DNA from 3 places in the Micromonospora sp. 067-2 genome. Region 2 is predicted to be linked to each of the others. Evidence: riboswitches for the same ligand, from Rfam matches in the RefSeq annotation. Region 2 holds a riboswitch; each other region holds the start of a gene.

Region 1 (9,410 bases), on a different contig from region 2:
GTTGCGCCGCCCCACCCGGGTGCGGTGCAGGTAGCCCTCGGCCTCCAGGTCGGCGACGATCCCCTGTGCGGCCCGCTCGGTGACGCCGACCTCGGCCGCCACGTCCCGCAGCCGGGCGGTGGGGTTACGGGCGATGGACAGCAGGACGTGCCCGTGGTTGGTGAGGAACGTCCAGTTCCGGCCGCCGCCGGTGTCGCCTGCCGTGCTCGCCATCCTGGGGCCGCCTTCCCGGTTGCCCGCCCTGCCGCCGCGCGTCGCCGGAGGACGCGCGGAGGGGCCGACGTATGAAATCTAACTCACGCATATCTTGACGCAACTTGTGGTGCGTGTGAGCGTGGAGCCGAGCCACCGCCCGCCCCCGGCTCGGCCTAGGAGCCGGTTGAGCAGGCCTGACGCAGAAAACGAGGTGTGGGATGAGTCGTCCCGGGACGTCCGGCGGGCAGCCGGACGCGCAGCGGACCGACGGGGCGCCGACGCTCACCGAGCCGGCCCGGGCGTACGCCGAGCTGGCCGCCGGCAACCAACGCTTCGTCAGCGGCTCCCCGCACCACCCCAACCAGGACGCCGGGCACCGGACGGCGGTGGCCGACGGACAGCACCCGTTCGCGGTGATCGTCGGCTGCTCCGACTCCCGGTTGGCCGCCGAGATCATCTTCGACCGAGGGCTGGGCGACCTCTTCGTGGTCCGTACGGCCGGGCACACCGCGGGCCCCGAGGTGCTGGGAAGTGTGGAGTACGCGGTGACAGTGCTCGGCACCCCGCTGGTGGTGGTGCTCGGCCACGACTCGTGCGGCGCGGTCCAGGCGGCCCGGGAGGCGGCCATCACCGGCACCTCGCCCCCGGGGCACCTGCGCGCCGTGGTCGACGCCGTGCTGCCCAGCCTGCGCCGTGCCGAGGCCGAGGGGGTGGACGACATCGACGGCATCGTCGACATTCACATCGCGCAGACCGTCGAGACGCTGCTCGCCCGGTCGCCCGTGCTGGCTGCCGAGGTGGCGCAGGGCCGGTGCGCGGTGGTGGGGCTGTCGTACCGTCTGGCCGCCGGGGTGGTCCGCCCGGTGACCGCCGTGCCGGCGGGTGCCGCGACGCTGGACGTACCGACCGGACCCGACGGGTCGGCCGCCGCCTGAGACGCGTCGAGGGCCGCCCCGCGACGCGGGACGGCCCTCGACGGGGAGATCTGCGGTTCAGAGCAGCGACATGTGTACGTGGTCGGTGTGGTTCGACGGCCCGCTGTACGACTTCCAGCCGGTGGCCGGGAACCAGATCTGCCGGTTCCAGATCACGTAGTAGATGCCGAGCCGATCGGCGTTACGGATGAGGAACGCGGCCACGTTGTTGCCGTACGTCCGGGTGTCCTCGTTGTGCCACGGGGCGAAGCCGCTCTTCTGCAGCGACCAGTCGCAGGCGCGGCCCTTCGGGTGCTCCCAGGGGCCGCCGGAGCGGAAGCAGCCGACGAACCGGTTGAAGCCGGCCCGCTTGACCTCCTTGTACGCGTGCAGGGTGCGCGGCGTGACGCAGCCGGAGGTGGTGGGGTCCTTCTCGCTGCACGACTCGGACTTCCAGTCACCGTCGGCGCTGCGGCCCGGGCCGACCCGGGCGACCGGCGAGGTCGCCGACACCAACCCGCCGGTGAAGCCCTTGCCGCCGACCAGCGCGAGCGCCTTGTCGGCGTCACGCTTCTCCTTCGCCATCAAGGCGGTCTGCTTCTGCTGCTCGCGGACCTCCGCGTCGAGGGCCAGCTTGGCCTGCTCGGCGAGGGTCTTCACCGCGTTGACCTCGGCGAGCTTCTTCTCATTGACCATGTTCATCTCGTCGAGCGCCGCGGCCCGTTGGACGAACGTGTCGGGGGCGTCGCTCTCCAGCAACATCGCGATCGCACCGATCCGGCCGGTCCGGTACGACTGGGCGGCGATCTGCCCGACCTGGGGAGCCAGCTTGTCCAGGTCTGCCTTGGCCCGGTCGACCTCCTGCGCCCGCTCGAGCTGCCGCTTCTTGGAGCTGTCCAGCTTGGACTTGGCGGAGGAGTAGTCGCGGTTGGCCTTCTCGATGACGTCGTTGAGCAGCGTCGGTTCGCCGTCCTCCTCGTGCCCGGATGGCGTGGGGGTCGCCGGGGCGGCGTGCGCGGGGAGAGGGCCGGCGAGCACGGTCAGTGCGGCGATCACGGCCACCACGGGTGTCAACCAGCGGCGTAGGGGTGCCGTCACAATATTCCCTTCCGTCGACCGCCGACCGGGTTAGCTGACGGGTTCGGGGCGGAAGTGGCCCCTACCGCTGACGCGGATTCACCCCACGTGCCTGGGTCCCCGGCTCGCCGGCTGGCGATTGGGCGGCGGCACCGCAGACGCTGCGTCGCGCCTTCAGCGGTGACCGGCAGCGAGGTTACCCGAGAGTCGACCGGCTGAGCTACGTCCAGATGCCGACTAAAAGCGTCATTTCGCCATGGCGTTGAGTGACCAGTGACGCGGTTCTCAGGGCGGGTGCCCCACCTCGTCACACTGAGGAGTGTCACCATGCCGTATCCGTGCTCCTGTCCGGCTCGGGCCACCGGTCGGTGGCGCTGGATGGGGGTCCGGTCCGCGTCGGGTCCGGTCCGGTCTCGTCGGTTCGACCGGTGCGGGGGGAGCTGAGGGCGGCCAGCGCTTCCGCGCGATCCGGCCTGGGTCGTCCATCGGGCGGGTCGGCCCTCGGAGCGGTATCCGGCCGCCCGGCGGCGGTCACCAGCGCGGCGAGTCCGGTGGTCAGCGGTACGGCGGCGATCAGGCCGAGCGTGGCGACCGCACTGCGGACGATCTCCTGCGCGAGGAACTCGCTGGTCAGGATCTGGCCGATGGGCCGCGTGTCGGCGGTGAGCAGGAGCAGCAGCGGTAGCGAGGCGCCCGCGTACGCCAGCACGATGGTGTTGACGGTGGAGGCGATGTGCGCCCGGCCGACGCGGGTGGCCGCCCGGTAGAGCTGCAAGCGGGTCAGCCCGGGGTTGGCGTTCGCCAGCTCGGTGACGGTGGCCGCCTGGGTGACGGTCACGTCGTCGAGCACCCCGAGCGAGCCGATGATGATCCCGGCGAGCAGCAGACCGTGCAGGTCCACGTTGGCCTGGAACATCGACAGGGTGGTGGCGTCGTCGCTGCCGAAGCCGGTGAGGTGGGTGGCGGCGGTGGCGATGGTGGCGAGCACGCCGGTCAGCACCAGGCTGCCCAGGGTGCCGAGGACCGCGACCGAGGTCTGCGCGGTGACACCGTGCGTCAGGTAGAGCACCACGAACATGATCAGGGCGGCACCGACCACCGCCACGAGCAGCGGTGACTGCCCGGCGGCGATCCCCGGCAGCACGAAGGCGAGCAGGATGGCGAAGCTGGCGGCCAGGCCGGCCAGCGCGGCGAGGCCCCGCCACCGGCCGAACGCGATGATCGCGGCGGCGAAGACCACCGCCAGCCAGACCAGTGGCGTGCCGCGCTGGTGCTCGGCGATGTTCCAGGTGCTGCTGGCGGGATCGGCGGGGTCGGTCAGTTCGACCAGGACGACCTTGTCGCCGACGTCGACCCGCGGTGCCCCGGGGCCGTCCGGCACCGGCGTCTGCACCTGCCGGCCGGCGGCAGGCCCGTCGGTCATCCGGACGTCCACGGTGCCGCACCGTCCGGCCCCGACATCCGGAGTGCCTTCGGGGCTGGGCGTCGGCGGGCACGGCTCGGTGACCACCCGGGTCACCGTGCCGTGGTACCGCGGCACGTCCGTGCCACCGGTGGTCTGGGGTGACCCGTCACGCGGCCAGAGCACCACCGCGGCGAGCACGGTGGCGACGAAGAGCGGCACCACCGTCGCGATGAGGATCCGTCGCACCCGGGGTGGGGCGGACGGAGCGGAATGGCTGTGGTCGGAACCCAATGCGGAGACTCCTCGACGATCCGGTGCGGGGTACGTGCCGGCGGGCCGGTCGGTTCACCGCCGCCGTGGGAATGCGACGACAGGCACGGCGGAGCGCTGGAGGGCGACGGCGGGACCACGGACGGTGAGTGCCCGGCTCGATCGGTCGGAGGCGACGCCGTGTCGTGGCGACGCTCGACCGTGCGGCAAACTCCGGAGGGTCATCGTGGGGAATGCTAACCACCGGGACCCGTGGACGCAGGTCGTGCCGGAGTGTCGTGCGGTCGACCGCTCCGCGCGGCCGCGTGCCGGGGTGGCGTGACGACCGGCGCTGGCGCGTTCAGCCGCGCTTCATCAGCCTGCCGACGGCCGCCATCATCTCGGTGGCCATCTCGTCGGCGCGGCCCTCGGCGGCCCCCTCGTGCATGCAGTGCCGGGCGTGCCCGTCGAGCAGGCCCAACGCCACCTTGTCCAGCGCGGCCTGGATCGCGGAGATCTGGGTGAGCACGTCGATGCAGTAGCGGTCGTCGTCGACCATCTTCTCGATGCCCCGAACCTGCCCCTCGACGCGGCGGAGCCGCGTGAGCAGCTGATCCTTGCTGGCGGTGTATCCGCGAATGGGGGTGGGTGCGGTCATGACGACCAGGATAGCGTACCCCCAGGGGGTATGGTACGGTCGTCCCGGCGGATACCCCCACCGGGTACCGGTAACGGGCGCGGGGCCTGACGCCACAGGCCCGGCGCCGACGGAGGGAGAACAGTTCGATGGTCAACACCACGACGTACCAGGTGCGGGGCATGACCTGTGGGCACTGCGTCACGGCGGTCAGCGCCGAGGTCGGCGCCATCGCGGGAGTGAGCGACGTCCAGGTCGACCTGGCCACCGGCCGGGTCACCGTCGCCAGCGACCGGCCGCTGGACGTGGAGACCGTCCGGGCCGCCGTCGACGAGGCCGGCTACGACCTCGCCGGCGCCTGATCACCGGGAGGCCGACATGAACACGGTGACCAGACTCGGCGGGTTCGCCCTCGGCCTCGCGGGGATCTTCGGCACGGCGTACGGGATCGGCCACGTGACCGGACCCTCCGCCCCGGTCGCCGAGAGTCGACACGGCGGCGGGGCCGCCCACGGGGAGGGTCCCGCGGGCCACGGGGAGCACGACGAGACGGCCGACCGGTCGCCCGGTGGCCTGCTCGTCTCCGACCAGGGCTACACCCTCGAACCGGTCGCCGCGCCGGTCGGCGAGTTCGCCTTCCGGATCGGCGGCCCCGACGGACGGCCGGTGACCGGATACGAGGTGGCGCACGATAAGCGGATGCACCTCGTCGTCGCCCGGCGGGACCTCTCCGGCTTCCGCCACGTGCACCCCGAGCTGGCGTCGGACGGCACCTGGCGGGTCGCCACCCCGCTGACCGGTCCGGGGCAGTGGCGGGCGTTCGCCGACTTCACCCCGACCGGGGGTGAGCCGCTCACCCTCGGTGTGGACGTGACCGTCCCCGGAGTGCTGACCGAACGGCCACTGCCCGCCCCGGCGACCAGCACGACCGTCGACGGTTACACCGTCACCCTGACCGGCGCGCCGCAGCCCGGGCGCACCGCACCGCTCACCCTGACCATCAGCAGGGACGGGCAGCCGGTCACCGACCTGGAGCCCTACCTGGGTGCGTACGGGCACCTGGTGGCGCTGCGCCGGGGCGACCTGGCGTACCTGCACGTGCACCCGGACGGAACGGCCGGAGACGGGCGGACGCCTCCCGGCCCGGCCGTGACCTTCGTCGCCGAGGTGCCCTCGGCCGGCAGCTATCGGCTCTACCTCGACTTCCGGCACGGCGCGGCGGTGCACACCGCCGAGTTCACCGTCGTGGCCGGCGCGCACGGGCACAACTGACGGGACCGGACGATGACCCCCACCAACAGACCGCTGCCCGAGGCGCCGAACCGGATCGAACTCGCCATCGGCGGGATGACCTGCGCCGCCTGCGCCGCCCGGATCGAGAAGAAACTGAACCGGTTGGACGGGGTCGCCGCCACCGTCAACTACGCCACCGAGAAGGCCACCGTCCGGTACGCCGACGGCATCACGCCGGACGAGCTTGTCGAGACCGTACGCAAGACCGGGTACACGGCCGCGCTGCCGTCCCCGCCAGCCACCACCGAGGAGCCGGTGGACGTGCTGCGCGGCCCGCGTACCCGGCTGTGGGTGTCGGGGGCACTCAGCGTGCCGGTGGTCGTGCTGGCCATGGTCCCGGCCTGGCAGTTCGACTACTGGCAGTGGCTGTCGCTGACCCTGGCCGCTCCGGTGGTGGTGTGGGGCGGGCTGCCCTTCCACCGGGCGGCCTGGACCAACCTGCGGCATGGCGCGGCGACCATGGACACGCTGGTGTCGCTCGGCACGCTCGCCGCGTTCGGCTGGTCGCTCTGGGCGCTCTTCCTCGGCGACGCCGGGATGCCCGGGATGACGCACCCGTTCCGCTTCGACATCACCCGCACCGACGGCGCGGGCACCATCTACCTGGAGGCGGCCGCCGGGGTGACGGTGTTTCTCCTGGCCGGCCGATATTTCGAGGCCCGATCCAAGCGAACCGCCGGTGCCGCCCTGCGCTCCCTGCTCGACCTCGGCGCCAGGGAGGTTGCGGTGCTGCGCGACGGGGTGGAGACCCTGATGCCGGTGGACCGGCTCACCGTCGGGGACCGCTTCGTGGTCCGCCCCGGCGAGAAGATCGCCACCGACGGGGTGGTCGACGAGGGCACCTCGGCCGTCGACGCCAGCATGCTCACCGGTGAGTCGGTGCCGGTCGAGGTCGGCCCGGGGGATGGCGTGGTGGGTGCGACGATCAACGCCGGTGGCCGGCTGGTCGTCACCGCCACCCGGGTCGGCGCGGACACCCAGCTCGCCCGGATGGCCGACCTCGTCGAGCAGGCGCAGAGCGGCAAGGCCGCCGTGCAGCGGCTGGCCGACCGGATCTCCGGCGTCTTCGTGCCGATCGTCATCACCCTCGCGGTGGGCACCCTCGGCTGGTGGCTCGGCACCGGGGCCGGCCCGACGGCCGCCTTCACCGCCGCGGTCGCGGTGCTGATCATCGCGTGCCCGTGCGCGCTCGGGCTGGCCACGCCGACCGCTCTCCTGGTCGGCACCGGGCGCGGCGCCCAGCTCGGCGTGCTGATCAAGGGGCCGGAGGTGCTGGAGTCGACCCGGCGGGTGGACACCGTCGTGCTGGACAAGACCGGCACCGTGACGACCGGCCGGATGACCCTGGTGGACGTGGTGCCGGCGAGCGGCGAGGACAGCGTCGAGCTGCTCCGGCTCGCCGGTGCGGTGGAGGCCGCCTCCGAGCATCCGATCGCCCGTGCGGTCGCCGCGCGTGCCGCCGAGGCCGGGCCGCTGCCCCCGGTGACCGGCTTCGCCAACCTCGATGGACTGGGCGTGACCGCGACGGTCGACGGGCGGGTCGTGCTGGTCGGCCGGTCCCGGCTGCTGCGGGAGCGCGGGCTCGACGTACCGCCGGAGGTCGAGTGGGCCGTCACCGACGCGGAGGCCGCCGGCCGCACGGCGATCGTCGCCGGCTGGGGCGGACGGGCCCGGGGCGTGCTCACGGTCGCCGACGTGGTCCGGCCGACCAGTCGTGCCGCGGTGGCCCGGCTGCGCGCTCTGGGGCTGACCCCGGTCCTGCTGACCGGGGACAACGCCACCGTGGCGCGGGCGGTCGCCGCCGAGGTGGGTGTCGACGAGGTGATCGCCGAGGTGCTGCCGGCCGGCAAGGTCGACGTGATCAGGCGCCTCCAGGCCGAGGGTAGGTCCGTGGCGATGGTCGGCGACGGCGTCAACGACGCGCCGGCGCTGGCCCAGGCCGACCTTGGTCTCGCCATGGGCACCGGCACCGACGTGGCGATCGAGGCGTCCGACCTCACGCTGGTCCGCGGCGACCTGAACGCCGCGGTGGACGCCATCAGGCTGGCCCGACGCACGCTCGGCATCATCCGGGGCAACCTGTTCTGGGCGTTCGGCTACAACGTGGCGGCCCTGCCGCTGGCCGCCGCCGGGCTGCTCAACCCGATGATCGCCGGCGCCACGATGGCCTTCTCGTCGGTCTTCGTGGTGGCCAACAGTCTGCGCCTGCGGCGGTTCCATTCGGCGGCCCCGACGACAGCTCGGAACGGGTCATCAGATCGGGATGATTGGACTGAGGATGGCCGGGGTACTGCTGGTGATGTAGCGACGCTTGCAGACGGAGGTTCGCAAATGGGTATCGACGACAAGATCAGCAACGCCGGCGAGGACGCGGCCGGTAAGGTCAAGGAAGGCGTCGGTCGCGCCACCGACGACGAGCAGCTCGAGGCCGAGGGCCGCGGCGACCAGGCGAAGGCCAGCCTCAAGCAGGCGGGCGAGAAGATCAAGGACGTCTTCAAGAGCTGACGTACGACGCGCTCCACGCGCCGGGCCGGTGATCGTTCACCGGCCCGGCGTGCTGTCTGTCCCGCCCCGTCCGCCGACCCTGAGAATCCCCGCGCGGCGCCGGGCTGGTCTCACCGTTGCCCCGCCAGTCGGGCGGCTCGCAGTTCCAGGTACCGCTGCTCGGGCAGGCTGGTCGTGCCGCGTGCCGCCGCCAGATAGGCGTCCCGCGCCGCGTCGGGCTCCCCGGCCAGCTCGAGCAGGTGGGCCCGGACCGCGGCGAGCCGGTGGTGCCCGGCGGTGCGCTCGTCGGCGTCCAGGGGTGTGAGCAGGGTGAGCCCGGCTTCCGGCCCGTCCACCATGGCGACGGCCACCGCCTGGTTGAGGGTGACCATCGGGTTCGGCGCGATCCGGGCGAGAAGCCGGTAGAGCGCGACGATCTGCGGCCAGTCCGTCGCCGCCGCCGTCGGCGCCTCGGCGTGCACCGCGGCGATCGCCGCCTGCAGTTGGTACGGGCCGGGCGGCGACCAGGTCAACGCCTCGGTGATCAGCGCGATCCCCTCCGCGATGGCCGTCCTGTCCCACCGGGTGCGGTCCTGCTCGGCCAGCGGCACCAACTCACCGTCCGCGCCGACCCGGACCGCGCGGTGCGCGTCGGTCAGCAGCATGAGCGCCAGCAGCCCGGCCACCTCGCCCTCGTCGGGCAGCAGCCCGTGCAGGACGCGGGCCAACCGGATCGCCTCGCCGGTCAGCTCGGCCCGGTGCAGGTCCGGCCCGCTGGACGCGGTGTAGCCCTCGTTGAAGATCAGGTAGAGCACCCGGAGCACCGTTCGCAGCCGCTCGTTCCGTTCGCCCGGTGCGGGCATGGTGAACCGGGCTCCGGCGACCTCGATCCGCTGTTTGGCCCGGCGGATCCGCTGGCTCATCGTCGCCTCCGGCACCAGGTGCGCCCGGGCGATCTGGGCGGTGCTGAGACCGCCGACCGCGCGCAGGGTGAGCGCCACCTGCGCCGAGGGAACCAGCGCGGGGTGGCAGCAGAGGAAGAGCAGCGTGAGCGTGTCGTCGGTGTCCGCCACCGCCGGCTGCGCGTCGGCTGCCGGTGCCATCCCGGCGTACGCCGGCTCGCGCAGCGCGACGGCCAGCTCGCGGTTCCGACGGG
Region 2 (9,410 bases):
GAATAGCCGGACGGGTGGTCTCCGTTGCCTCTCAGGACACCGCGACGACCAGCCTGATGTCGTGGTCATGTACAGTTCCATCGGCGGCTTCTGCCGCGTTACACCTTCGCGGGCCGACCTGGTGTCGCCCGCACACAGCCCCCGGACGTCCAGTCCTCCCGTACGTCTTGCAAGGAGTACCTCCGTGGCGAGCAACACCTCTAAGACCGCGCGCGCGTCCGTCCGGGCCGGCCAGGCTGGCCAGGGTGGCGCCCTCAGCGTGCTGGGCGAGTTCAAGTACCTCATCCCGCTCAACAACGGCAAGCACGCCTACGTGCGGAACCTGACCAACGGCAAGACCGCGCACCTGCGCACCGACTCCGAGGCCTTCGTCGAGGAGATCCGTGTGCTGGCCGCCGCCGGCCACGCCACCAAGATCCGGGCGGAGATCAACAACCTGGCCGTGACCCACCCGGGTGACGGCTGGGAGGCGACCGAGAAGCGCCTGGTCGCCGCCGGTGTCTTCGAGGGCTGAGCCCTCCCCCACCGCGTCACCCGAAACCGCCCGCCGGGAGTTCCCGGCGGGCGGTTTCGCGTCCAGGGCGCGGCCCGGAAGCACTCCACGCCACGCCCCGAGGGCCGGGCGTCACCTCCGACGACCTCACGCCGGGTTGCCACGGGCGGGGTCGGGAATGTTCCCACCGGCGCGATTGGCGTGGTGTCATGGCGGGTAGCCGGTGTTACCGCCGGGTATCCCGGTGCTCGTGGTGCGGAGCGGCCCTGGGGAGGTGGCGATGCCGGACCGGTTCGAGGTCGGTCTGCCCGATGGCGTGCGGCTGCACGTCGAGGCGACCGGGCCGACGGATGCCCAGGTCACCGTTCTCCTGCTGCACGGCTGGACGCTGGATGGCCGCGCCTGGCACCGGCAGGTCGACGCGCTCACGGAGCCGACCGGCGGCGCGGTGCGGGTGGTCACCTACGACGCGCGGGGGCACGGGCGGTCCAGCTGCATGGCACTGCCGACGGCCACCCTGACCCAGCTCGGCGACGACCTGGCCGCGGTGATCGACGCGGTGGCGCCGGTCGGGCGGGTCGTCCTGGTCGGGCACTCGATGGGCGGCATGACGATCATGGAGTACGCGCACCGCCACCCCGCGCACTTCGCGGCCCGCACCGCCGGCCTGGTCTTCGTCTCGACCACCGCCGAGGGGCACACGCACACCGCCTACGGGCTCTCGCCGCGCATCACCCGGCTGATCCGGTTGGCCGAGACGACCGGTGCCGGGGTGCTGGCCCGGTGCGGCTCGTGGCGGCCACCCCGGGCGCTGCTGCACGCCCTGCAGCCGAGCATCCGGTGGATGCTCTTCGGCGACCGCTGCGAGCCGGCCGACATCCGGCTGGTGACCTCGGCGGTGGCCCGCGCCTCGCTGCGCTCGATCGGTGGGTTCCGCGCCTCGTTCGGCGCCCAGCATCGGCTGGACACCCTCGCCGCACTGGCCCACCTGCCGGCCGCCGCCCTGGTCGGCGACCGGGACCGGCTGACCCCGCCGCCATGCGCCGAGTCGATCGCCGCCGCCCTGCCGGCCACCGAGTTGACGGTCTGCCCGGGTGCCGGGCACATGCTGATGATGGAACGCCCGGACGAGGTGAACGCCGCGCTGACCGGCGTGCTGCACCGGGTGCTCGCCGAGCCGACACCCCGCGCGCCCGCGCCGAGCGCCGTCGCGGCGGGTGCCTGACCACGTTCCCGCACCTCGGGCGCGGGCAGCCCGGCCGGGGGCCGTACCCTTCTGCGGTTGGCCCGCGCGGTTCGCGCCGCTTGCCGGCGACACAGAAGGAGCGTGCGTTGACCGACCAGACCGCCCTGGAGCAGGAGATCGCCGTCGAGCAGCGGCACCTCGACCGGGTGTACGCCCGACTGGCCGAGTTGCGGCGGTCGGCGGTCAGCGCCGAGCGCGACGGCTACCGGATGGCCCGGGTGGGCACGTTCGGCGCGCTGGTCGAGCGCGACGCGATGGTCTTCCACGCCGCGCGGCGGCGGCACACCCTCGATGCCGAGCACGAGGGGCTGGTCTTCGGCCGGCTGGACCAACGCGACCGGCAGGTACTGCACGTCGGGCGGCTCGGCATCCGCGACGACGACGCCACGACGTTGGTCGTCGACTGGCGGGCACCGGCTGCCGCGGCCTTCTACCAGGCCACCCCGACCCAGCCGCTGGGCGTGGTGCGCCGCCGCACCATCCAGTCCCGCAACGAGCGGGTCACCCGCATCGAGGACGACCTGCTGGACCCGACCGCGGCACCGGAGGGAATGACGGTGGTGGGCGACGGCGCCCTGCTGGCCACCCTGTCCCGGGCGACCGGCCGCGGCATGCGCGACATCGTGGCGACCATCCAGCGGGAGCAGGACGAGGCGATCCGTTCGCCCGGCTCCGGGGTCACGATCGTCGCCGGCGGCCCAGGCACCGGAAAGACCGCGGTGGCCCTGCACCGGGCCGCCTACCTGCTCTACTCCGAACGCAGCCGTTACGCCGGCGGCGGCATCCTGGTGGTCGGCCCGTCCTCGGTCTTCGTCGAGTACATCGCCTCGGTGCTGCCCTCGCTCGGCGAGGACACCGCGACCCTGCACTCGCTGGGCACGCTCTTTCCGGGCATGACCGCAACCCGCACCGACCCGCCGGAGGTGGCGTCGGTGAAGGGCTCGCTGCGGATGCGCCGGGTGCTGGAGCGGGCGGTCCGGGACGCGGTGCCCGGCGGGCCGGGCGAGTTGCGGCTGCTCTACCGCGGCGGGCTGCTGCGACTGGACCGGACCGAACTGGACCGGATCCGGGACCGCGCGCTGCACCGGGGCGCCCGGCGCAACGAGGTGCGCCGGGCTGGTTTCGACGGGGTTTTCGCCGCGCTGTGGGCGCAGGCCCGGCGGCTGAGCATCGGACGCCTGCCGGAACAGCCGGCGTTCGAGGCAGAGATCGCCGAACGGGCGGAGTTCCGGGAGTTCCTCAAGGCGTGGTGGCCACGGCTGCATCCCCGGCACGTGCTCGGCTGGCTGGCCCGGCCGGACCGGCTGCGCCGTTACGCCGGCGGGATCCTCTCCACCGCCGAGATCCGGCTGCTCACCGAGGCCTACCGCAGCCTGGACGACGCCGGGCCGACCATCGCCGACGTGGCGCTGTTGGACGAACTGGACGCGCTGCTCGGCAAGCCGGCCCAACCGGCCCGCGCGCGGCGTGACCCGTACCAGCTCTCTGGCGGGGTCCGCGAACTGAGCACCTTCGCCGACCGGCAGCGGGCCGCCCGGGCGTCGGCGCGGGAGCGTCCGGCGGACTACCGGGAGTACGCGCACGTGGTGGTGGACGAGGCGCAGGACGTCTCGCCCATGCAGTGGCGCATGGTCGGCCGACGCGGCCGGTTGGCCTCCTGGACCGTGGTGGGCGATCCGGCGCAGACGGCGTGGACCGGTGACCCGGATGAGCTGGACCAGGCCCGGGACCAGGCGCTGGGCCGGCGCAAGCGGCACGACTTCACGCTGACCACCAACTACCGCAACTCCTCGGAGATCTTCGCGGTGGCGGCGGCGGAGATCCGCCGGCTCTACCCGGATCTGCCGCTACCGAGCGCGGTCCGCTCCACCGGGGTCGATCCGATCGAGCTGGTGGTGCCTCCCGCCGGGTTGGCGGCCAGCACCGTGGCGGCGGCCGCCGGCCTGCTGGCCGAGGTCGAGGGCACGGTCGGGGTGATCACGCCGGTCCCCCGCCGCGACGAGGTCGCCGGCTGGCTCGGTGCGCTCGCCGCGCCGCGACTGCAGGTGGTGACCAGCCTGGAGGCCAAGGGCATGGAGTACGACGGGGTGGTGCTGGTCGCCCCGAGCGAGATCCGGGCGGATCCGGGGGCCGGGGTGCGCACCCTCTACGTCGCGCTCTCGCGGGCCACCCAGCGCCTCACCACCATCGACCCGATCGGCTGACCTGCGCGGTCCGCCCCGCGAGACGGCCGCCGGCCCTACAGTTGCATACATAGCGATGTGAGCATATGTTTGACCAGGTCCCGGCGTACGGCGGAGGGTTGTTTCGTGGGCGCAGGTCATGACCACCACCATGGGTCGGTTGCCAACGCCGCGCACCAGCACCGGGGCCGGCTCTGGACCGCGTTCGGGCTGCTCGCCGCCCTGATGGTGGTCGAGGCGGTGGCCGCCTTCCACACCGGCTCGCTGGCCCTGCTCTCCGACGCCGGGCACATGTTCACCGACGTGCTCGGCATCGGCATGGCGCTCGCCGCGATCACCGCCACCCGACGGGCCACCGGCGATCCGCAACGCACGTTCGGGCTCTACCGGCTCGAGGTGCTCGCCGCGCTCGCCAACGCCGTCCTGCTCTCCGGCGTGGCGGTCTACGTCGTGATCGAGGCGATCGGCCGGTTCGGCGACCCGCACGAGGTGCTGGCCGGCCCGATGCTCGCGGTGGCCACGCTCGGCCTGCTCGCCAACCTCGCCGCCTTCGCCCTGCTCCGGGCGGGCGCCCGGGAGAGCATCAACCTCCAGGGCGCCTACCTGGAGGTGCTCGGCGACCTGCTCGGCTCGCTCGGCGTGATCGGCGCGGCGCTGCTCATCGGTGTCACCGACTGGTGGTGGGCCGATCCGCTGGTCGCGGTCGCCATCGGCGTGTTCATCCTGCCGCGCACCTGGCGGCTCGGGCGGGCCGCGGTCCGCATCCTGGTGCAGGCCGCCCCGGAACACCTGCAGGTGACCGTCGTGCACGACCGGCTGGCCGCGGTGCCCGGCGTGGTCGAGGTGCACGACCTGCACGTCTGGACACTCACCTCCGGCATGGAGGTGGCCTCCGCACACCTGACCATGGCGCCCGGCGCGGACGTCGGCGTGGTGCTCACCGCCGCGCGTGCCGCCCTGCACGAGGATTTCCAGATCGAGCACGCGACGTTGCAGATCGAGCCCGGAGCGGCCTCCGGCGCCTGCGGTTCGACCGCGTGGTAGGACTTTTCTGAAGATTTCCTCGGTTTTGTCGGAAATAGTGGTGATGACGCACGCACCGTCCGTCACATTGGCTGCACAGGTCCCATCCGCCCCGGTAGGCTCGGTCCCGGCCCCACCCGGCGGCGCCCAAACGGCGCCGGTGGCGGCCGCCGCCTAATCGCCACAGTGGGCGAACCGGGGAACCACGTTCCTGGGGTGCATCCGCGTCAGCGGTAGGGATCTTCCGTCCCGAACCCGTCAGCTAACCCGGTCGGCGGCTGACGGAAGGACATGCGCAGTGGCACCAGCACGACCACCTGCCGCCCGATTGGCGGCCCTGATCGTCGCGATGTTCGCTCTCGGCGTCGCACTGCCGGCCGGCGTCGCCTCGGCCGCTCCCCCGACCGGCCTGCGGGCCGCCGCGGCACCCGACGGCGACGAGGAGGGCGGCACCCCGGCGCTGCGGGCCCAGTTGGAAGCCGCCAGCAAGGGTTACCTGGACGCGAAGCGGGCTCTGGACAGCTCCGTACTGCGGCAGCAGCAGCTCAGCATCAACCTGAAGACCACCGAGACCGAGCTCACGCGACGCAGCGGCAGGGTCGGCGAGATCGCCGGGGTGGCCTACCGCACCGGCCGACTCGGCGCGTTGTCAGCGCTGCTCAACAGCAACACCCCCGAGGGCTTCATGGACCGGGCCGCCGTGCTGGACGCGGTCGCCGCCAACGAGGACCAGGTGCTGCGCGACCTGCTCGCCGCCAAGGACCAGGCCAACCGCACCCGACTGGCCCTCGACGGCGAGATCCGCGAACAGCGCAAGCAGGTCGCGGTGATGGCCAAGCGCAAGGACCAGGCCGAGCGGGCCCTCACCGTGGCCACCACCACCCAGCCCCCGACCACCGCCGACAGCGGCGACTCCGACCGGGGCACCTCCGCGGCCAACGCCCAGGCCGCGCCCCGGAACTCCGACGGCTCCTGGCCATCGGAGTCGTGCAGCATCGACGACCCCACCCCGGCCACCGGCTGCGTCACCCCGCGCACCCTGCACGCGCTCAACCAGGCCAAGGCCGCCGGCTTCACCCGGTACGTCTCCTGCCACCGTTCCGGCGGCTCCGGCGAACACCCGAAGGGCCGGGCCTGCGACTTCGCCGCGCAGAAGACCGGCTTCGGCGGAAACGCCACCGGCGGCGACAAGACGTACGGGAACAACCTCGCCGCGTACTTCATCCGCAACGCCGACCGGCTCGCGGTGCTGTACGTGATCTGGTACCGGCAGATCTGGCTGCCCAGCAGCGGGTGGAAGTCGTACAGCGGGGCGGGTGGCGACCCGTCCAGCGCCCACACCAACCACGTGCACCTGTCGGTGTACTGACCCGCCCCGGCCGGTGTCTCCCTCGACGCGGGGGCACCGGCCCCGCTACGTCGACGGGCGTAGCGCGGATGTCGCCGGCGGTCGGACGACCCGGCCGAGCCCGGCGGGCAGCATCACGTCATGCGCCGAATACCGCCCACCGCCCGCAAGGCCCTGCTCACTCTGCACCTGGTCACCTCGCTCGGCTGGCTCGGCACCGACCTGGTGCTGCTGACCCTCGGTGTCGCGGCGCTGCGTGGTGCCGACCCGGCCGTCGTCTACCCGGTCGCCGCGCTGGTCGGAACCGTGCTGTTCGCGCCCCTGAGCGTGTTGGCCTGGCTGGTTGGCGTGGCCAGCGCGCTGCTCACCCCGTGGGGTCTGCTGCGCCACCGGTGGGTGCTGACCAAGCTCGTGATCACCACCGTGATGGTCGGGCTGGTGCTGTTCCTGCTCACCCCGAAGCTGCGGCACGCCGGAGCGCTCAGCACCGCACTGTCCGCCCGCGACCGCGCCGACCTGGTGATCGCGCCGGCGGTGTCGACCATCCTGATGATCATCGCGACGGTGCTCTCCACGTACAAGCCGTGGGGGCGACGATCGGCCACGCGACCCGCCGCCGGCCGGACCGGCCGTGTTCGCGCTGCGACCAGGATGTAGTGCGGGCTCAGGCGGGAGGTGGGAGGGCGTCGGGGCGGTCCAGGGCCGCGCCGAGGCGGGTGGCCAGGGCCAGGTGGGCCGCGCGGGCCTGGCGGAACGCGTACCGGAACAGCGGTGCCGGTGCGGTGAGGGTGATCTCGACATCGATCCGGACCAGGCCGTCCGGCTCGGCACGCAGCCGGGTGTGGTTGCGTACGGTGGTGGCCGGCCACTGGCGGGCCACCATGACGATCTCGTCATTTTCGCTGATCAACACGTCCGCCTTGTAGGTGGTGCGGAAGCGCACCGGCCCCGTCGCCAGCCGGTCGCTGATCGCGTAGCTGGCCTGGGCGCCTGGCCGGGGCGGCAACCGGCGCACCCGGACGATCAGCGGATGCAGCTCACCCTGCCGGGTCAGGTCACTGAGCAGTGCCGCCGCGTCGGCGGTCGAGCAGCGGGCCTGAACGGTGTAGCTGAAGGTGTCGCTCCTGAGCACACCGTCTCCTGCCGTCGATGGTCGCCCGATCGTCCCGTACGCCGGCAGGGCTGGCAACGCCCGGACGGACACGGGCTGTTGTCCCGGCGTTCGCGCAACGTTCCCACTACCGTCGGCTGATGGGGGATCACCGACTGTGACGGAGGGCGGACGCATGGACGGTTACGACCGGTGAGCGGGCACGTGATGGTCTTCGCGCCCACCCCGCAGCTGACGGTGACCGTCGACCAGCCAAGCGACCAGCCCGAGCTGCACCTGCACCCCGGCGGGCAGGGCGTCTGGCAGGCCCGGATGGTGATGTCGCTCGGGGTCGACGTGGTGCTGTGCGCCGCGCTCGGCGGCGAGATCGGCCAGGTGCTGGAGCCGCTGCTGGTCAGTGAGGGGGTGGACCTCAGGGCGGTGGTCCGCGACTCCGGCAGTGGTGGATACGTGCACGACCGTCGGGACGGCTCCCGGCTGGAGATCGTCGACGTACCCGGGCAGCCTCTGAGCCGACACGAGCTCGACGAGTTGTACAACCTGGCCCTCGGCGAGGGTCTGCGCGCGTCGGTGAGCATGCTCAGTGGACCCAACGCGCCGTGGCTCGTTCCGGCCGACCTGTACCGGCGCTTCGCCGCCGACCTCGGCGCCAACGGCGGCCGGGTGGTGGTCGACCTCTCCGGCGACCACCTCGACGCGGTGCTGGAGAGCGGAGTGTTCTTCCTCAAGGTGAGCCACGAGGAGCTGATCCGCGACGGCCGCGCCCGCAGCGAGGACAGCGCGGAGCTGAGCCGGGTGATGGACGACCTGCACGCCGCCGGTGCCGAGACCGTGGTGGTGAGCCGGGCCGACAGGCCGGCGCTGGCTCTTCTCGACGGAGAGCTGTTCGAGGTGCAGATGCCCCGCCTGGAGGCAGCCGACCCGCGCGGTGCCGGCGACTCGATGACCGCCGGGGTGGCGGCCGTGGTGGCCGGTGGTGGAGACATCCGAACCGCCATCCGCACCGGCGCCGCCGCCGGGGCGCTGAACGTCACGCGGCACGGACTGGGCACCGGGCGGCTGGACTCGATCACCGGTCTGGTGGAGCGGGTGCGGCTCGTTCCGGCCGACAGCCGTCCGCAGGAGCGGACCACACCCGACGAGCTGGCCGACCGGGTGGTCGAGCGATGACGCTGCGGGTGCTGATCACCAACGACGACGGGATCGCCGCACCGGGCATCCAGGCGTTGGCCTGGGCGGCGGCGCAGCGGGGCCTGGACGTGGTGGTCGCCGCGCCGCTGGAGGAGGCGAGCGGCACCAGCGCCGCCATGAGCGCCGTGGAGCAGGACGGGCGCGTGGTGGTTCGCGACCACCCGCTGCCGGATCTGGCTGGCGTGCCCGCGTACGGGGTGGGGGGCTCCCCCGGCTTCATCACGCTGATCGCGCTGCACGGTGCGTTCGGCCCGCCGCCGTCGGTGGTGCTGTCCGGCATCAACCGGGGTGCCAACGCGGGCCGCGCCGTGCTGCACTCCGGCACGGTCGGCGCGGCGTTCACCGCCGCCACGAACGGCTGCCGAGCGATGGCGGTCTCGCTGGACGTGCTCTCGGCCGGCGAGGCGACGGCAGCCAGCGGTGGTGCCGCGGTGGACGCCGCCGCCCGGGTACGCGACGCCGAGCGGCACTGGAGCACCGCCGCGCGGGTCGCCCTGGATCTGCTCCCCCGGCTCACCGCCGCGCCGATCGAGAGCGTGCTCAACGTCAACGCGCCGGACCTGCCGCACGGGCGGCTACGTGGGGTGCGCCACGGCACGCTGGCCAGCTTCGGTCAGGTGCAGATGACCGTGGCCGAAGCCGGGCACGGCTTCGTTCGCACGTCGCTGGAGGAGCCCGGGCAGGCCGCACAGCCCGGCACCGATGTGGCGTTACTGGCCGCCGGGTACGCATCGGTGACGGCCATCCGAGCGGTCACCGAGATGAGCGACGTCGACCTGACCGGCCTGGAGGAGCAGCCCTGACGGCGTCGGCCG
Region 3 (9,410 bases), on a different contig from region 2:
CCATCGACGGCATCGTCAACAACGCCGCCGTCGGGCAGGACTCCCTGCACGTGCACACCGCCACCGACGACATCGCCCGGATCATCGAGACCAACCTGACCGCCCCGTTGCAGCTGACCCGGCTGGTGATCAGGCGGATGCTCGGCAGGGGGATCCGCGGCCGGGTCGTCAACATCACCTCGATCTGCGCGCAGCGCGGCTTTCCGGGCCTGGTCGCGTACTCGGCCACCAAGGGCGGCATGGACGCCGCCACCCGTTCGCTCGCCCGCGAGTTGGGTGGTCGGATGCTGGTCAACGCGGTCGCTCCCGGTTTCTTCGCCTCGGAGATGTCCGCGGTGCTCGGCCCGACCCAGCTCGACCAGATCGTGCGCCGCACCCCGACCGGCCACCTGACCGAGCCGGTGGAGGTCGTACCGGTGGTCCGGATGCTGCTCCGGGCGCACACCAACATCAACGGCCAGGTCATCGTGGTGGACGGTGCCGCCTCCATCTGACCGCCGCCAGGTTGCGCCGGAAGCGGCCGGGCCGCCGTCTGCCGACGTCCCGGCCGCACCGTCGAGCCCGAACGGGGCTGGTGGGCCCCGCCCGGTACCGGGACTGCTGGTCGCCGCCGAACGGCACCTGCGTATCGGCCCGGCGGCTGTGCTGGCCGACGCGATCACCCGCAGTCACCTCGACGACGGCCGCTGCGTGGGTTGGTACGGCCCGCCGGCGCCCGGGTGGCGGGTGGCGATCGACGCGGAGCGCGCCGACGCCCCGGTGCCCCCGGCGCTGGCACGACGGTTCGGCGCCGCGGACTTCTGGGCCCGGTGGACCCGCGCCGAGTGCTGCTGCAAGCTGGCCGGCGTACCGATGGCGACCTGGTGGCGCCGCCACGGGCTGGGCGCGCCGGCGAACAACGCGGCGCTCTGGCGCACCCTGTGGGTGGCCGACCTGGTGGTCACCGTCGGCTTCGCTCCCGCCTGCTGAGCACCGGCCCCGCGCGGTACGCCCACCGGGTCCGGCGCGATCCGGCGCAGGGCCGGCGTGGTTCGCTGAGCGACGCGCGCCGGACGCTGGCGCTCCGTCACCATCGTGCCGGGCGCTCGACCGTCAGATCAGGTCCCAGCTCAGCGGGGTGCCCCGTGGGACGTCGGTGGCGAACGTGCGGCCCAGCACCCGGTCGATCTCGATCGGGGGCAGCCCGCCGGCCGGCCTGATGGAGCGGACGTTGCGCCCCGTGACCGGGTCACCGGCCCGTACGTCCTCGACCACGAAGAGCGAACGGCGGAACCGCAGTCCCTCCCGTTCGGCGGGGGTCGGGCCGATCGCGGTGCCGCCCAGCGCCGCGTACGCCCGCCCCGACTCCTCGACGAGAGCCGTCAGCTCCGTCGGGTTCAGGGAGAAGTCGGAGTCCACACCACCGTCGGCCCGGTCCAGCGTCACGTGCTTCTCGAGAAAGCAGGCACCCAGGGCCACCGAGGCGACCGCCACGCCGATGCCGGGCGTGTGGTCGGAGAGCCCGACGGGCACGTCGAACGCGCCGGCCAGCACCGGCAACCGGCGCAAATTGCTGTCGGCCGGCGGCGCCGGGTAGGACGCGGTGCAGGCCAGCAGCACGATGCCCGCCGCGCCACCGTCCCGGGCGGTCCGCACGGCGGCGTCGATCTCGGCGACCGTCGCCATTCCGGTGGAGATCACCATCGGCTTGCCGGTGCTCGCCACCAGCCGGATCAGCGGCAGGTCCACCAGCTCGGATGAAGCGATCTTGTACGCCGGCGCGTCCAGCGACTCGAGCAGCTCCACGGCGGTCGCGTCGAACGGCGACGAGAAGACGGTCAGGCCGCGTGCGCGGGCCCGCTCGAAGATCGCGGCGTGCCACTCGTACGGGGTGTGGGCCCGCTCGTAGAGGCGGTACAGGTTCTCCCCGCCCCACAGCTCGTGCCCGCTGGAGATGCGGAACGCAGGGGTGTCGACGTCGATGGTGATCGTGTCCGGCCGGTACGTCTGGAGTTTGAGGGCGTGTGCCCCGCTCTCGGCCACCGCGTCGACGATGGCCAGCGCCCGGTCCAGGTCGCCGTTGTGGTTACCGGACATCTCCGCGACCACGAAGGGCCGCTCGCCGGCACCTACCGCGTGCGGTCCGATCTTGATTGTCGCCGTCATTCCGACCTCTGCTCAATCTACGCCCGCACCGAGGTGCGGTGGTGCTGTCGTCGTCCGCCCTGCGGGCGGAGGACCTGGAAAACCAGGGTGCCGGAAGCCGACCCGGCTCCCGGCGTGGCGTGCGGTGGATGTCACGGCAGGCGGCGCCCGGCCAGCGCGTCGATCCGGTCCGCCTCCGCGTCTGCGGCGGCGCGTCCGTCGCCCGTCGCGGTCGTCTGGTCGGCCGGTCGCGCCGGGTCATCGCCGGTGCGGGCTGGCCCGGCACCGTTGTCCGCGCCCCCCGCCGGGCCAGTGCGCCGCAGCCGGCCAGCGACCCGATGCGCCTGGCGCAGCGCCGAGTACGCCAGGTAGTCACCGCGACCGACCAGGCGGTGCTTGAGCCCGGCCACGCCCGGCGGGACCGCGTAGCCACCGGCGGGCAGGTAGCGGCGGTGCTGCTCGGCCACCCGGTGGAAGAAGGCCCGGCGCAGGTGCGGGTGCAGCCGATCGTCGTTGCCGACCACCACCAACAGGTGGCTGATCATCAGCTCGAACAGTTCGGCCTGCAACTGCTGGTCCGGATGCCGCCGCTGAACCCAGTCCATCAGCCGCTCGTACTGGGCGAACGCGTCGAAGTGCCGGCCGCTGCGGGTGGAGGTGATCGCACCCTGCCGACCCTGCCGGTACAGGTAGCAGACCTGATCGAGGACGGAGATCTTCTCCGCGCCGATCAGCAGCGGGTGGCTGAACGGGATGTCCTCGTACCAGCCGGGAAAGAACCGCAGCTCCAGCTCGTCCAGGAAGGCGCGGCGGATCACCTTGTTCCACGCCGTGTGCTGGACGCGCAGCAGCTGCGGCTGGTCGGCCAGGCGGGCCACGCCCGGCATCCCGCGCAGCAGGTGACTGCTGCCGTCGACCTCGCGCCGGCCGTCCTCGTGCACCCGCAGGTGGTCCAGCATCAGCACGTCGGGCTGGTGCTGCCGCAGCCGGTCCAGCACCGCCGCGATGGTCCCCGGCGGCAGCCAGTCGTCGCTGTCGACGAACCAGACGTACCGACCGGTGGCGACGTCGAGGCCGGCGTTGCGGGCCAGGCCCAGGCCCACGTTCTTGCTCAGGTGGACGACGCTGACCCCGTCGCGGCCACCGGCGTACGACCGCAGCATCGCCCCGCAGCCGTCCGGGGAGGCGTCATCGACGGCGATCAGCTCGACCGAGCCCGCCTCGCCCGCCGGTACGTCGGCCCGAATCGACTCCAGGCACTGGTACAGGTATGCCTCGACGCCGTACACGGGCACGACGATGCTCAGCAGCGGTGCGGGCGTCGGCTCATTGACCACGCCGCCACCTTCGACGATCCGGGTGACCGGCCCCGGAACCTGACGTGGCCGACGAAGGTGGAGTCCCTGAACTTGCGCGGAGCGGGAGGTTAACGCCAGCCCACCGACCGGCACCGACGCTGGGCGCTCGCGCCGGCCTGCGCACGTCCGGCAGCTTTGGGACACGTCCGGTTGAGCCTGGAGTGACCCGGTAGTGTGCCCCGGTGCGGCCCCGCCAGGCCGTCGTGGGCGTCGCCGTCGCGTCGTCCGGCGCCGTGCCGAGGAGAAGACACACGTGCTGGTGATCCTTCGCAGCGCCGGGACCCCGGCGTGACGAGCGCCGTCGCCGAACCGGCGGCCCGGCCCGCGTCCACCGCCGCCCGGTTACCGTCGCTGACGGGGTTGCGCTGGATCGCCGCGTTGCTGGTCTTCGGCTTCCACGCCGCCACCATGCGGATCATCAACGAGCCCGACTACAAGACGTGGATCGACACGCTGTTCACCCTCGGCCTGTCCGGGGTGCAGTTCTTCTTCATTCTCAGTGGCTTCGTACTGGTCTGGTCGGCCCGCCCCGGGGACTCCCGGCGGACCTTCTGGCGGCGTCGGGTCGCCAAGATCTATCCGAACCACCTGGTGCTGTGGGCGGCGGCGCTGCTGGTCGCCTGGTGGTTCGCCGACCCGGTGCTGCCCGCCGCCGCGCTGGAGAACCTGCTGCTGCTGCAGGCCTGGGATCCCCGGCCCGGTTGGTTCTACAGCATCAACACGGTGAGCTGGTCGCTGTCCTGCGAGATCTTCTTCTACCTCTGCCTGCCGTTGGCGCTGCCATTGCTGCGCCGGGCCCGGCCGGCGGTGCTCTGGACGCTGGTCGTCGCGATGCCGCTGCTGATCCTCGCGCTCTGGCCGGCCCAGCACCTGGTGCCCGAGGTGAGCCGCTGGTGGTTCACCCAGGTCTTCCCGCCGGTGCGGTCACTGGAGTTCTGGTTGGGCGCGGTGGCGGCCGAGCTGATGCGCCGCGGCCTCTGGCGGGGACCGGGGCTGACCGGAGCCAGCGTGATCTTCGTGGCCACCTGGTTCGCCGCCACCCAGTGGATCCGCGCCGAGCTGTGGACCACCCTGCTCGCGGTGGCGTACCTGCTGGTGATCACCGCCGCCGCGGACGCCGACGTGCGCGGGCTGCGCTCGCCGTGGCGGTCCCGTCCGCTGGTGTGGCTCGGCGAGGTCTCGTTCGCCTTCTACCTGGTGCACGTCCTGGTGATGACGACCGTTCTGCGCTCCGGCGGGAACTGGGGGACCGGCTTCGGCGGCTGGCGCGGCCCGGCGGCCGTGCTCGGATTCCTGCTGGTGAACCTGCTCCTCGCCGGGTTGCTGCACCGTTTCGTCGAGACGCCGCTGATGCGCCGGCTCGCGCCGCGTCGCCCGGCACGCCCGGCGGCCGTTCCCCGACAGCGGACCGGCGACGCCGAGGTGACTCGCGACGCGGGGGCAGACGAGACGGGCGCACCTGGCGACCGCCCGGCCTACGTCGACTCGCGCTGACACCGTCCACCCTGGTCGGCGCGGCGCGGGCCGACACGCCCGTCGTCGATGCGCCCACTCGACCACGGCGGTAGCGTGGAAACGTGCTTCCGGTCGCGCTCACCTGTCCGCTGTGGTGGGTGGCGCGCTGGGCGACACGTGTGCTGACCAGCCTCGCCGTCGTGGCCGCCCTGGCGCTCGGCGCGGGCACGTCGCCCGCCGGGCTGCCAACGCCGGCCGCAATCACCAGCGGGTCGTCCGCCGTCACCGCCGGGTCGTCGACGTTCACCGCCGGGCCGTCGACGTTCACCGCCGGGCCGACCACGTCGACGTGCCGTGCCGTGCCGGTCGACGGCCTCGTGCACCCGGCGGCCGACGAAGGCGCCGCCGGGCAGGCCGGCCCGACGCGGTCGACCGATGGGCAGGCGACACCCCCCGGCGCCCAGGCCGTCCGCGCTGGCACCGAACCGGCGCACGCCGTCGACTCCGACCGGCTGCCCCGCAGCGACGGCCCGGTCAGCCGGGCGTCCCGGGCCCCACCCGGGCGCTGAGCCACCGGGACGAACGTCCCGCCCGCCGCGCCTGTCGACCTCTTCGTTCCGCGCTCGCCGACCCGTGACCCCGCTGTGGTCGCCGGTGGCCCGTTGGCGGATCCCATCGCATCGCTTCCTCCCGAGGTGCACACCATGGAGACCGTCGTCTTCTACCAGTTCCTGACCGAGGTGCCGCGGGCCGCCGCCATCTGGTCCGCCCTGTTCCTGCTCGCGCTGACCATGCTCGTCGTGCTGGTCGCCCGCCCCGAGCACGAACGGCCGGCCATCGACGCCGCCCCGGCGCCCACCGCCCGGGAGGCGGCCGCCGCCGAGGCCGCCGACCTGCGCCGGTACGCCGAGGAGGTGGCCGTCGCGGCCGCCGGGGCGGCGCAGACCGCCCGGCGGCGGCGTGCCGACTGGCTGACCGCTCAGGAGCAGGTGGAGAGCACGTGGGCCGGGTACGACGAGGCGGACGCCGCCGCGCGTCGCTTCGCCGGCGCGGGTGCGCTACCGACTCCGCGTACGCCCAACACCCCGGCGGAGTACGCCGCCCGGGAGCGTTACCTGCATCGTGCGGCGATGGCGGCGCACTGGCGCGGAGACCTGTCCATGCGGCAGCTCGGTGAGGTGTTCGGGCACCGGCACGGCTGGGATCCCCGCCTGCATCCGGTGGAGCAGGAGGTGCTGCTCAGCCGGGCCGTCCGGGACGCGAGGCTGGCCGACCACCGAGCCGCCGCCGGGCGGGAGCGGTCGGCGTGGCGGGACGCGGAACTGGCCGCGTGCTCGGCCCGGACGCTCGCCGAGGAGGCGTACGCGGCGGCGGCCCGGCTGCGGCCGGATCCGGTGCCGGCTCGTGGAACGAGAACCGCGACGCTCCGTCCGACGGTCAGCACGTGGTGGCGGCCGGCCCGGATTGGCTGAGTCTCGAATTAGTATGTGAGCCCGGTCACGCCTGCTCGAAATCGGTCGCGCAGCGCGAATGACGGGATTGTTCCCGCGAATTCGGCACCGTTGCCGACGGCCTGTCCGGTTCCCGCCCGCAGGCGCCGTCGTAACCGGTTGTCCCATCGAGTCACGTCAGTGGCAGTACGCGCAGAAATCGCTGCACCAGCTCGGGTTTACGCAGGTGAACCTTGCTTGGCAGGGTGCGAGTCGACCAGTAGTGTCGTCCCGTCTGGCGCGGTTACCGTTCGCAAGAGGCGACGCCGCGCCGACCCGCTCAATCGTGATGAACGAACCGGGGACCCATCAGCAAGTCCGGGGTGAATCCGCGAGCCACGGCCCGCGGTAGGGCGATCTTCCCGCCCGAATCCGTCAGCTAACCCGGTAGGCGGTGTCGGAAGGAGCTCCCTCCTCGTGCAGCAACTCTCCACCCCTCGGTTGTTCCCCCGCCTCCACGGCGCCGCGGTGCCCCCGCTCATCTGTCCGGTGACGGTGAGCTGACCCCCCCGGGTCACCGCCCCTCCGCCCGGCCGCGCCGGGCGTTCCCCTGAGCGGTTCATCAGCCGCGGACCACTGTCCGCGCGTTGGCGCCTGCCCGGATACCGGTCCGGCCCCGGTGTGCCGCTCTCCCCCTGATCCGTGGAGGACCCCGTGAAGCACACCCTCAAGCGTCAGCTCCGCCGCCTCAGCACCGAGCGTCCGTACCAGATCGTCGCTGCCGCCGTCGCGGCCCTCGCCGTCGCGACGACCACCGGCACCCTGCTTGCCGGCACCGATGACGCCACGGCGAGCCAGCACACCACGACCACGGCCGCCGAGATGCGCAGCGGCACCGTTGCCTCCCGTGGCGAGGCGCGTGTCGCAACCCCCTCGGGCAGCGCCGCGGCGACCACCGTGGCGCCCGCGCCGGCCACCAGCGCCGCGTCGCCCGCCGCCAAGGCCAGCAGCAACCCGGATCTGACCCGTAAGCCGCAGCCGCCGAAGCCGCCCGCCACCAAGGTGCTCGACTACGACTACGAGGCGCAGAACACCTTCTACAACTGCGGTCCGGCGGCCACCCGCAACGCCCTCAGCGCCACCGGCATCGATCGCACCCAGGATGAGCTGGCCGTTGAGCTGGGCACCACCGAGATGGGCACCAACTCGGCCCTGGACACGACGCGGGCGCTGAACGACGAGGTCAAGGGCTCTCCGTACCGGACACGGATGTTCGACGGCGCGCCCAGCTCCGCCCAGATGGACCAGCTCCAGGCCGACGTGGTCCGGGCGATCACCGACGGTCGCGGCGTGGTCGCCAACGTCGTCGGGGACGCCACCGACACCGACGGTGGCTGGCACTCCTACGGAGGCGGTCACTACATCGCGGTGGTGGGTTACAAGGACAGCGGCCGGACCGTGCGGATCGCCGACTCGGCGAACGCGGCCGACCCGGCGTACTGGGTCACCACGATCGACCTGGCGAACTGGATCGCCAGTCGGGGTTACTCCGCCTGACCCGGGCGCAGACGCCGCGGGCGCCGTCCCCCCACGAGGGGCCGGCGCCCGCGGCGTTCCCGGAGATGCGATCGGTGGCTGACGACGCCGTACGGGGCCTGGTGGCGGGACTTCGTCGCCGGTGACGACGCTCGTACCGCCCGGCGAACCGTGGGAGACTGCGGCCGTGGTGGACGATCCAGGTGGTCGAGCAGGTCGCGGACCGGTTCTGTTGCTGCTGCACGGAATGGGGGCGACCGGGAAAGTCTGGCTGCCCTGGGTTCCCCTGTTGGAGCGGAACTGGCCTGGGCGGTGGCTGGCACCTGACCTCGCGGGTCACGGCTGGTCGGCACCGCTGCCGTCGTACTCCTTCCACGGCCTTGCGGAGCGGATCGGCCACGGCCTGGCCGCGGACGACCGCGTCGTCGTGCTCGGGCACTCCCTGGGCGGGGTGGTCGGCCTGGCGCTGGCAGCCCGCGCCGCCGGCACGCCGGTGGACGCGGTGGTCGGGTTGGGTATCAAGGCGGTCTGGTCACCCGACGAGTTGACCCGCGCCGCCGACCTCGCGGCCCGCCCGGTCAGCTGGTTCGCCAGCCGCGCCGAGGCGGCTCGCCGCTACCTACGGGTCTCGGGGCTCACCGGCCTGATCCCGCCGGATGACCCCGTGGTGGACGCCGGGCTGCGCCAGGTCGACGGCCGGTGGCGGCTGGCCATGGACCCGACCGCGTTCGCCGTCGGCGAGCCCGACCTCGCCGGGCTGCTGGCGGCGACGGACGCGCCGGTGGTGCTGGCCCGGGGCGAGCACGACCCGATGGTCACTGACGCGCAGCTCACAGAGTTCGGCGTACCGGTCGCCACGCTGCCCGGGCTCGGGCACAACGCGCACGTGGAGGACCCGGCGGCGGTGTCGGCGCTGCTGGACGCGTACCGGTGAGCCGTTACACCGGGGTGGAGGTGGCCAGCGGCCTCGCCGGCACCAGCTCCCGGCGGGCGGCGGTCAGGAAGGCCTCGGCGTACGACTCGGCCGGGAAGTCACCCAGGTAGCGGCGGCGGGTGGCCCAGCGCGTCTCGGCCAGCGGGTCGGTGTCCAGCAGGGCGGTCAGCACCTCGTCCAGATTGGACGGATTGCGGTGCAGCACGTAGGCCGAGCCGGCCAGCGGGAAGCGCTCCACGAACTGGTCGCCCTCGTCGCGCATGTCGGTGACCGCGTACGGCTTGCCGGAGTAGAGGTAGTCGGAGATCACCCCGGACACGTCGGAGACCAGCGCGTCGGAGCGGTTGACGCACTCGGCGAGGGTCAGCTCCCGGGCCGCCGCGCCCAGCACGTGCTGCCGCCCGGTACGGGCCCGGTCGGCGGCCAGCAGGTCGGTCAGCCGGCCCAGCTGCCGGGCCGAGGCCGGGTTCTGCGCGGTGTACGGGTGGGCCCGCAGGATCACCGTGGCGCCCCGCTCCAGCAGACGCCGCAGCAGATCCTCCGCCACCGGCAGCGAACAGTAGTCGGCGTCGG

The links. Region 2 has a riboswitch for cyclic di-AMP ahead of ACLJN9_RS11750 (coiled-coil domain-containing protein). Riboswitches for the same ligand answer to the same signal wherever they lie in the genome.
Region 1: it holds a riboswitch for cyclic di-AMP, as region 2 does, so the genes downstream of both, ACLJN9_RS06365 (coiled-coil domain-containing protein) here and ACLJN9_RS11750 (coiled-coil domain-containing protein) in region 2, are expected to answer to the same signal.
Region 3: it holds a riboswitch for cyclic di-AMP, as region 2 does, so the genes downstream of both, ACLJN9_RS15495 (C39 family peptidase) here and ACLJN9_RS11750 (coiled-coil domain-containing protein) in region 2, are expected to answer to the same signal.

What each region holds. Positions count from the first base shown of each region.
Region 1 is NZ_JAJPWB010000002.1:575,948-585,357, reverse strand. It holds gene ACLJN9_RS06375 (helix-turn-helix transcriptional regulator) at 1-213, opposite strand, end outside; gene ACLJN9_RS06370 (carbonic anhydrase) at 414-1,130, shown strand; gene ACLJN9_RS06365 (coiled-coil domain-containing protein) at 1,188-2,207, opposite strand; cyclic di-AMP (ydaO/yuaA leader) riboswitch at 2,211-2,342, opposite strand; gene ACLJN9_RS06360 (YibE/F family protein) at 2,509-3,882, opposite strand; gene ACLJN9_RS06355 (metal-sensitive transcriptional regulator) at 4,202-4,498, opposite strand; gene ACLJN9_RS06350 (heavy-metal-associated domain-containing protein) at 4,627-4,839, shown strand; gene ACLJN9_RS06345 (hypothetical protein) at 4,856-5,749, shown strand; gene ACLJN9_RS06340 (heavy metal translocating P-type ATPase) at 5,762-8,275, shown strand; gene ACLJN9_RS06335 (RNA polymerase sigma factor) at 8,386-9,410, opposite strand, start outside.
Region 2 is NZ_JAJPWB010000004.1:419,217-428,626, forward strand. It holds gene ACLJN9_RS11730 (hypothetical protein) at 185-514, shown strand; gene ACLJN9_RS11735 (alpha/beta fold hydrolase) at 774-1,718, shown strand; gene ACLJN9_RS11740 (HelD family protein) at 1,826-3,943, shown strand; gene ACLJN9_RS11745 (cation diffusion facilitator family transporter) at 4,049-4,966, shown strand; cyclic di-AMP (ydaO/yuaA leader) riboswitch at 5,107-5,238, shown strand; gene ACLJN9_RS11750 (coiled-coil domain-containing protein) at 5,295-6,314, shown strand; gene ACLJN9_RS11755 (hypothetical protein) at 6,435-6,950, shown strand; gene ACLJN9_RS11760 (SRPBCC family protein) at 6,958-7,425, opposite strand; gene ACLJN9_RS11765 (PfkB family carbohydrate kinase) at 7,612-8,574, shown strand; gene surE (5'/3'-nucleotidase SurE) at 8,571-9,398, shown strand.
Region 3 is NZ_JAJPWB010000006.1:42,738-52,147, reverse strand. It holds gene ACLJN9_RS15530 (SDR family NAD(P)-dependent oxidoreductase) at 1-494, shown strand, start outside; gene ACLJN9_RS15525 (hypothetical protein) at 478-969, shown strand; gene pseI (pseudaminic acid synthase) at 1,093-2,145, opposite strand; gene ACLJN9_RS15515 (glycosyltransferase family 2 protein) at 2,277-3,461, opposite strand; gene ACLJN9_RS15510 (acyltransferase family protein) at 3,771-4,976, shown strand; gene ACLJN9_RS15505 (hypothetical protein) at 5,060-5,506, shown strand; gene ACLJN9_RS15500 (hypothetical protein) at 5,642-6,409, shown strand; cyclic di-AMP (ydaO/yuaA leader) riboswitch at 6,695-6,836, shown strand; gene ACLJN9_RS15495 (C39 family peptidase) at 7,070-7,924, shown strand; gene ACLJN9_RS15490 (alpha/beta fold hydrolase) at 8,091-8,837, shown strand; gene ACLJN9_RS15485 (CDP-glycerol glycerophosphotransferase family protein) at 8,842-9,410, opposite strand, start outside.